Regions from separate parts of the Variovorax sp. TBS-050B genome, predicted to be linked through region 1. Evidence: predicted binding sites of a transcription regulator. Region 1 holds the regulator's gene; the other holds the start of a gene.
The links. Region 1 encodes LexA, which represses DNA repair genes until DNA is damaged. Its sites were predicted from a motif close to ACTGTATNNNNATACAGT; they were not measured.
Positions count from the first base shown of each region.

Region 2: the regulator LexA is predicted to act here: its motif matches at 2,447-2,464, upstream of imuA (translesion DNA synthesis-associated protein ImuA).

Region 1 covers NZ_JARXYR010000002.1:4,166,182-4,170,387, reverse strand. Annotated here, with positions in the region: gene M2165_RS22320 (MFS transporter) at 1-472, opposite strand, end outside; gene M2165_RS22315 (D-2-hydroxyacid dehydrogenase family protein) at 507-1,514, opposite strand; gene M2165_RS22310 (hypothetical protein) at 1,605-1,940, opposite strand; gene lexA (transcriptional repressor LexA) at 2,126-2,809, opposite strand; gene M2165_RS22300 (asparaginase) at 2,882-3,880, shown strand; gene adk (adenylate kinase) at 3,903-4,206, opposite strand, start outside.
Region 2 covers NZ_JARXYR010000002.1:3,571,546-3,575,751, forward strand. Annotated here, with positions in the region: partial or broken gene M2165_RS19610 (aldo/keto reductase) at 1-135, opposite strand, end outside; gene M2165_RS19615 (HD domain-containing phosphohydrolase) at 204-1,676, opposite strand; gene M2165_RS19620 (DUF308 domain-containing protein) at 1,783-2,367, shown strand; gene imuA (translesion DNA synthesis-associated protein ImuA) at 2,482-3,309, shown strand; gene M2165_RS19630 (DNA polymerase Y family protein) at 3,278-4,206, shown strand, end outside.

The DNA of each region.
Region 1 (4,206 bases):
GTCCGCCGATCAGCGCGCCGATCGGCAGGCCCAGCACCGAGGCCACGGACCAGCCGAGGAAGACGAAGGTCACGGCGCGTCCGCGGTGTTCCTGCGGCACCAGCATGCCGGCGCAGGCCGCGGCCTGGGGGGTGAAGATGGCGGGCGCCACCACGGTGAGCATGCGCACGGGGAGCAGGGCGGCGAAGCTCGGCATCAGCGCCGCCAGCGCATGCCCTGCGGCATACCAGACCAGCGTGAGCGTGAGCAGCAGGCGGCGGTCCCAGCCCGCGACCACGGCCGCGAGCAGCGGCGCGCCAAGGCACATCACCATCGCCGCCGCGGTGATCAGCTGGCCCGCCGTCGCCACGGTGACGTCCAGCGAGGTACTGATCTCGTTGAGCGTGCCCGGCACCGCCATCACGCCCGTGCCGATCACGAAATTGCCCGCCAGCAGCGCCCAGAGCGCGCCGCGCGGTGCGGTGCGGTTCATGGCGTCGCTCCCGCTCTGCCGGGCGGGGCGGCGTTCACCGGCGAACCTGCAGGGCGCCGGGGTTCACGATGTTGGTGGGATTGCCCTTGATGAAGCTCACGACGTTGTCGAAGGCCTGGCCGAAATAGCTCTCGTAGCTCTCCTGCTCGACATAGCCGATGTGCGGCGTGCAGATGCAGTTTTCGAGCCGCAGCAGCGCATGGCCCTGCAGCGGCGGCTCGCTCTCGAACACGTCGATCGCTGCCAGGCCCGGACGGCCGCGGTTGAGCGCCGCGAGCAGCGCATCGGCCTCGACCAACTCCGCGCGCGAGGTGTTGACGAAGAGCGCGGTCGGCTTCATGCGCGAGAGGTCCTCGAGCGTGACGATGCCGGTGGTCTCCTCGTTCAGCCGCAGGTGCACCGACAGCACGTCGGCCGCGGCAAAGAACTCCTGGCGGTTCTGCGCCACCTGGAAGCCGTCGGACCGCGCCTTGGCGCAGCTCGCCTCGCGGCCCCAGATCACGACCTGCATGCCGAACGCCTGTCCGTAGCGCGCCACCAGCTGCCCGATGCGGCCGTAGCCCCAGATGCAGAGGGTCTTGCCCTTGAGCACCGAACCAAGTCCGAAATTGGGCGGCATCGAAGCCGACTTGAGCCCCGACTGCTGCCAGGCCCCGTGCTTGAGATTGCTGATGTACTGCGGCAGCCGGCGCATGGCCGCCATGATCAGCGCCCAGGTGAGTTCGGCGGGCGCCTGCGGCGAGCCCGTGCCCTCGGCCACCGCCACCCCGCGCTCCGTGCAGGCGGTGACGTCGATGTGCCCGCCCACGCGGCCCGTCTGGGAAATGAGCTTGAGCTTGGGCAGCTTCTCGATCAGCTGGCGCGAAATGTGGGTGCGCTCCCGGATCAGCACGATCACGTCGGCATCCTTCAGGCGGACCGAAAGCTGGCCGATGCCCTTCACCGTGTTGGTATAGACCTTGGCCGCATACGCGTCGAGCTTGGAGGCGCAGCGCAGCTTGCGCACGGCGTCCTGGTAATCGTCGAGGATCACAATGTTCATGGCACGCCATTGTGCCTCGCAGCATTGACATGACGTGCGTGTGAACGTTTGGATACCCGTCCCGGGCTCTGGTCACCGGGCGATACGGGTTCAGTGCAGGCGCGAGGACTGCGGCGTGGCAGCGACCGTTTCCATCGCTTCCAGGGCCGCGAGGCGGTCGAGTTCGGCACAGACGTCGGCCATGCGGCCCGAAATCACCATGCGGTTGGTGCTGCGCTTTTCGCCCTGGTGGCCGTCGACCACGCGGATCACGCGCAGGGGGCGGGCGGCCGCGGGCGCTGCTTTCGGCGTGGACTGGCCATGGCTGCGCGCCGTGCAGGCGGGGCGGACCGCCACGTAGCGCAGGCCGGCGGAGGCGCTGCCCGCCTGGCGCTGGCGCGCGCCGCGCGCCGGCAGCAAGCGGCTGGCGAGCGATTGCAGCGGCATCCAAAGGTCAACGATAGCGAGTAGGGCGATTCCCATGTGAACTCCAAGAAGGTTTGAGGTTGAACACAGGCAGGATTGCTTTCGCCGGACGCAACAGGGTGATGGCCACTGTGTGTGCCATACGCCCGCCACCTGATGCGGCTGGATGGGGTGGTGCTGCTGCTCGCAGCCGGCCCGAGGCCGGGCTACATCAGCATGGTGTTGCGGATGAGGCCGACCGCGAGGCCTTCGATCTCGAAAGGCTCGCCGGGCTGGACGATGATCGTGGGGTAGTCCGGATTTTCGGCGTGCAGTTCGATGACCTGCTTGTTGCGCTTGAGGCGCTTGACCGTGACTTCGTCGCCGAGGCGTGCCACCACGATCTGACCGTTGCGCGCCTCCTTGGTGGCCTGGACCGCGAGCAGGTCGCCATCCATGATGCCGGCGTCGCGCATCGACATGCCGCGCACCTTGAGCAGATAGTCGGGCTGCTGCTGGAACAGCGTGTTCTCGACGTAGTAGGTCTGGTCGACATGCTCCTGCGCGAGGATCGGCGAACCCGCAGCCACGCGGCCGATGAGCGGCAGCGCGAGCTGCGCCATGCCGGGCAGCGAGAGCGAGAACTGCGCGCCTTCGCGGTGGCGCGTTTCGTTGAGCGAGCGCAGTGCATCGCCCTTCAGCCGGATGCCGCGCGAGGTGCCGCTCACGAGTTCGATCACGCCCTTGCGGGCGAGCGCCTGCAGGTGCTCTTCGGCGGCGTTGGCGGACTTGAACCCGAGCTCGTTGGCGATCTCCGCCCGCGTGGGCGGCGCGCCGGTGCGTGCGATGGCGCTCTGGATCAAATCGAGGATCTGCTGCTGGCGGGCGGTAAGCTTCACGGCGAACTGCATAGTGGTTCCTTGCGGCACTGGCTGAATATCCAGTACCTGTATTTTTAACCAGTTTTTAAAAGTTGGCAACCCATGGTCGATTTCATCCCACCGGCTGCGCGGCGCGTCGTGGTCCTGGGCACGGGCGGCACCATCGCGGGCCGGGCCGCGAGCAGCGGCGACAACATCGGCTACACCGCGGGTGAAGTCCCCGTGGCGGACCTGCTCGGCGGCATCGCGGCGCCCGAGGGCATCACGCTCGCCGCGGAGCAGGTGGCACAGCTCGACAGCAAGGACATGGGCTTCGACGTCGGGCTGCAGCTGGCGCAGCGCTGCGCCGCCTTGCTGTCGGAGGCCGACGTCGCAGGCGTGGTGATCACCCACGGCACCGACACGATCGAGGAAACGGCGTACTTCCTCCACGCGGTGCTTGCGCCCGCCAAGCCGGTGGTGCTGACCTGCGCCATGCGCCCGGCGAGTTCGCTGTCGCCCGACGGGCCTCAGAACGTGCGCGATGCGATGGCGGTGGCGGCCACGGCGGGCGCCGGCGGCGTGACGGTGGTCTGCGCCGGCACGATCCATGGCGCGCCCGACGTGCAGAAGGTGCATACCTACCGTGCCGACGCCTTCGCCTCGGGCGATGCCGGGCCGGTCGGCTACGTGGAGGAGGGCGCGGTGCGGCGCCTGCGGGATTGGCCTCGCAGCGGAGCGCCGTTCGCGCTCGATGCGGCAGAGATCGCGGCCATGGGCTGGCCGCGCGTCGAGGTCGTCATGAGCCATGCGGGCGCGAGTGGCGCGCTGATCGATCTGCTGGTTCAGGAGCGCGCGTCGGGTGCTGCGGCGCCGGTGCGCGGCCTGGTGCTGGCGGCCACCGGCAACGGCACGGTGCACCATGCGCTCGAAGCCGCGGCGCTGCGCGCGCAGCAGGCCGGCATCGAGGTGCTGCGCGCCACGCGCTGCGCGAGCGGACGCATCCTGCCGAGGCCCGACGACCGCCTGCGCGATGCCGGCGCCCTGACGCCGGTCAAGGCGCGGATCGCGCTGATGCTGGAATTGCTCGCGGTGAAGAAGAAGGCGCAGGGCGCAGCCTGAAGGGCAGCGCCTCGCGCGGCGCTCAGCTGCTCAGGGCGGCCAGCGCGCGCTGGGTGATTTCGTCGACGGTGCCGACGCCCTTGATGGCGCGGTACTTGGGCGCGTTGGCGGGGTCGGCCTTCGCCCAGGCGGAGTAGTAGTCGACCAGCGGACGCGTCTGCTGGCTGTAGACCTCGAGCCGCTTGCGCACGGTTTCTTCCTCGTCGTCCTTGCGCTGGATCAGGTCTTCGCCCGTCACGTCGTCCTTGCCCTCGACCTTGGGCGGGTTGAACTTCAGGTGATAGGTGCGGCCCGACGCGGGGTGCGAGCGCCGGCCGCTCATGCGT
Region 2 (4,206 bases), 590 kb from region 1:
TGGCTGTTGCTGCGCCACGGCGTTCACCGCCGCCGCCATCGGCAGTGCCGCGGCGAGCCGCAGGAAGTTGGCGCGGTTCATGGGCACGCCGGCAGGCGGCGCTGGCGGCAGGGCGGGCGGAATGAAGCGCTTCATGGGAAGGGGTCTCCATGGGTCCGGGCGGGAAGCCGCGGCAACGATAGCACCGGAGCGGATCCGCGTCGCTACAGCAGCCCCTTGGCCGACGCCTTCAGCGTGGCGGCCGCGCGCGTCGAGCAGCCGAGCTTGCGGAACACGCGCTCGACATGCGTGCGCACCGTGCTCGGGCTGACGCCGAGCGCACGCGCGACCTGCTTCGTGTTGTCGCCCTGGCTGATGCAGCGCAGAACCTCCAGTTCGCGCTGCGAGAGCTGCAGGTCGTCCGGTGCGGGCGGGACGACGGGCTTCGATGGCGTGCCTGGCATGGCGCAGGCGAGCAGTGCGGTGACCACCTCGCGGTCGAAGCGGCCGGCCGCCACGTCCGCGTGCAGGCGATCGAGCGATTCCGCTTCCGTCAGCTCGGGCCGCCAGGGGCGGCGGGTGCGGTGCGAGACCCATTGCTCGGCCGCCGCCACGATCTGCCCTTCGAGTGGCATCGACATGCCCGAGCGACCGCGGAAGTAGCCCGAGCCGTCGCGCCGCTCGAACGCGAACGATGCGATTTCCGCCTCGGCCGCGAGACCGTCGATCTGCCCCGCCGCGCGCGAGGTCCAGTACGGCACCAGCCGCAGACGCTCCATCGACGCGGCCGGCAGCGGCTCGGGCGCGTTCCAGATCGCGTTGGGCACCGCGGCGCGGCCGATGCCGTGGATCAGGCCCGCCCGGTAGGTGCGCCGGCACAGCCCTTCGTCCATGCCGAGCCGCGCGCCGCAGTCGCGCGCCAGCCGGGCCACGCGCCGCGAGTACCCCGTCATCCAGGGCAGCTTGAGGTCGCTCACGTCGCCCACGAGTTCGAGCCCGATGCGGCCCAGCATCGAGGCCGGCGGGTCGATGCCGTCGGCCCATGGCGCGACCGGGGCATCGAGCCGTTCCATCCATGCCCTGGCGTGCGGCGCGCAGGCATCGACGAGAAAGGCGGGGTAAAGGCTGTCGGCGCGTCCCTTCGTCAGCGCGAGGGCCTCGTCGATGCCGTAGAGCCGGCCGAAGATCTCGAGATCGCTCGCCAGCGCCACCACATAGGTCGCGAGCGGCACCTCATCGCCCTGCAGCAGGCCCGGCACGCCGCTGCCGTCGTAGGCCTCGAAGACCGTGCGCAGCGCCGCTTCGGTGTCGGAGCGCAGGCCGAGCATGTGCGCGATGTCGCCCGCGATCTCGCAATGGATTTGGGCCATGGCCAGCACCGGCGCGGGGACCGGCGCCTGCTGCGGCTGGCGCATGCGCGGCTGCGGCGATGCCAGCAGCGCGCGCCGGCCCAGCACGTCGTCCTCGAGGAAATCCGCGAACTCCTGGGCGTTGGCCGTGCAACCCGACCAGCGCAGCAGCGCCACATGCCGCGCGACCTCGACCTGCGGCGCGTCGCAGCCGGCTTCGGTCGCGATCATTCCGGCCAGCCACGCCGTGCGCAGGGAATGATCGATCGGCTGGCCCATGCTCAGGTCGCCGATGAAGGCGAGCGCGCGGACCGCGTCGAAAACGGAAATGGTGGTCTCTTCGGACATGGGATCGTCGTGGCGGGGCACAGCATCGCACAGTCTTCGCCGGGCGGCCGCCTGTCGGTCATTCGACCGATACCGCGGGCCGCGGCGCGTGGGAAGAATCGACGCCATGTCCCATCCCATCCCAACCTCCCTCCAGCGCGCCGCCTGGCTGCGCAAGCTCTACCTGGTCCGCGCGGCCTTCTCGTTCGCGTGGGTCGCACTGGCCTTCACCGTGGCCGGGCGATCGCCTGCGTTCACCGCCGTGCTGCTGATCGTCTATCCCGCATGGGACGCCCTGGCGAACCTGCTGGACGCCCGGATGACGGGCGGCGCCAGGGCCAATCCGACCCAGATGCTGAACGCCTGGATCAGCACCATCGTCACGGTGGCCGTGGCGGTCTCCCTCGTGCTCGAAGCGCGGATCGATCTCGTGATCTTCGGCGCCTGGGCCATCGTCTCGGGCCTGCTCCAGCTCGCGACCGCCATTCGCCGCCGCAAGGGCGACCGCGGGCAATGGGTCATGATGCTCAGCGGCGCGCAGTCCGCGCTCGCCGGCGGCTTGTTCATCGCGCGGCAGGGCACCGGTGCGCCGGTCCTCCAGACGCTCGCCGGCTATGCGGCGGTGGGTGCGGTCTATTTCCTGATCTCCGGGTTGTGGATGCTGTTTCGCAGGGGGGCGCAGGGCGCGCGCGCGGCCTCGTCGAGCGCCTGAGGGCCGGCGCCGGCCGGCAGCCCGGCCCGTCAGCAGTCCGGGCAGAGGGGGAATCCCCCCGCCTTGCAGCGATCGGAATACTGTATAAAAATACAGTTAACATTCACTGCCGCCATGGGCCTTCCTTTCCCCGCCTCCCTTTCCTCCGCCGCCGGCCGCGGCGTGTGGCATGCCGACGAGCTCGGCAGCGCCGACGCGCAGGTCATCGGCACCGGGCACGATGCGCTCGACGCGCAGCTGCCCGGGGGCGGCTGGCCGGTGGGCGCCATGACCGAGCTGCTGCAGGCGGCGCCCGAGGACCACGTCTGGCGCCTGCTGCTGCCCGCGCTGGTGCAGGCGGTCCAGGCGCGCGGCGGGCCGGTGGTGCTGGTCGGGCCGCCGCGCGAACCCTTTGCCGCCGCGCTCGCGGCGCACGGCCTCGGGCCCGAGGCGCTGATGTGGGTGCGCAGCGAGACTCCGGCCGCGCGCCTCTGGGCCTGCGAGCAGGCGCTGCGCTGCGCCGAGGTGGGCGCGGTGCTGGCCTGGCTGCCGCAGGCGCGCGTGGGCGAATTGCGGCGGCTGCAGCTCGCGGCCGCGCAGCATGAGGCGCTGCTGTTCGTCTGCCGGCCCGAGTCGGTGGCGCAGTCGGCCTCGCCCGCGCGGCTGCGGCTGCGCATCGCCAACGGCGCGGCCGACACGGCGCAGATCGAGCTGCACATCCTCAAGCGCCGCGGTCCGCCGCTGGCGGCGCCGGTCGTGCTGCCGGCGCGTGGCGAGCGCATGGCGGCGCTGCTCGCCGCGGCGCGGCTGCGGCGCCGGCTGCGCGCGCAGCAGCAGGGCAGCGCCGTGCCGGCGCAACAGGCCGTGCCGTCCACCGCGGGCGAGGGCAACGTGGTGCGCATCGACGCATGGAAGGCAGGAGGAGGCGCCAATGCACTGGATCGCCTTGCAGTGGTCGCCTGAGAGCGCCGACCCCGCGGAGGGCGCCGAAGCCGCCGCGCTGCCCACGCCCGAGGCGCTGGGCTGGTGGGCGCTGCGCTACACGCCGCACGTGGTCTGGATCGACGAGGCGCTGATGCTCGAGGTCTCGGCCTGCGAGCGCCTCTGGGGCGGGCGCCTGTCGCTGATGCGCCAGCTGGTGCACGAGCAGCCGGCCGCCGGCGCCACGCTGCGCGGCGCGCCGGGCGCCACCAGCCTGGAGGCGCTGGCGCGGCTGCGGCTCTTCGCGCGCGGCGAGAAGCGGCCGCGCGAGCTGCCCGCCGGCCTGCCGCTCGACACCCTGAGCGCCGCGCGCGCGCACCTCGACCTGCTCGCGCGCCTGGGCTGCCGCACCTGGGGCGAGGTCGCGGCGCTGCCGCGCGGCGGCTTCGTGCGGCGCTTCGGCACCGAACTGCGCGATGCGCTCGACGTCGCCTGGGGCCTGCGCCCCGAAAGCCACGACTGGCTCACGCTGCCCGACGTGTTCGAGCAGCGGCTCGAACTGCCCGCGCTGGCCGAGACCGCGCCCGAACTCATGTGGTCGGCCAACCGGCTGCTGTCGGCGCTGCAGATCTGGCTGCGCGCGCGCCAGCGCGGCGCGCGCTCGCTCGAACTGCAGTGGACGCTCGACCTCAAGCGCCTGAACGGCGTGAACCTGCCCACGCACCAGCAGCTCACCGTGCGCACCGCCGAGCCCACGCAGGACATGGCGCACCTGCGCCGCCTGCTGTCGGAAAAGCTCGCCCTCGCCACGCTCGCCGCGCCCGCCAGCTGGATCCGGCTGCGCACCCTCGAGACCGACCCATGGGCCGGCGCCAGCACCAGCTTCCTGCCCGAGGACAACCGCAAGGGCGACAAGCTCCATGAAATGGTCGAGCGGCT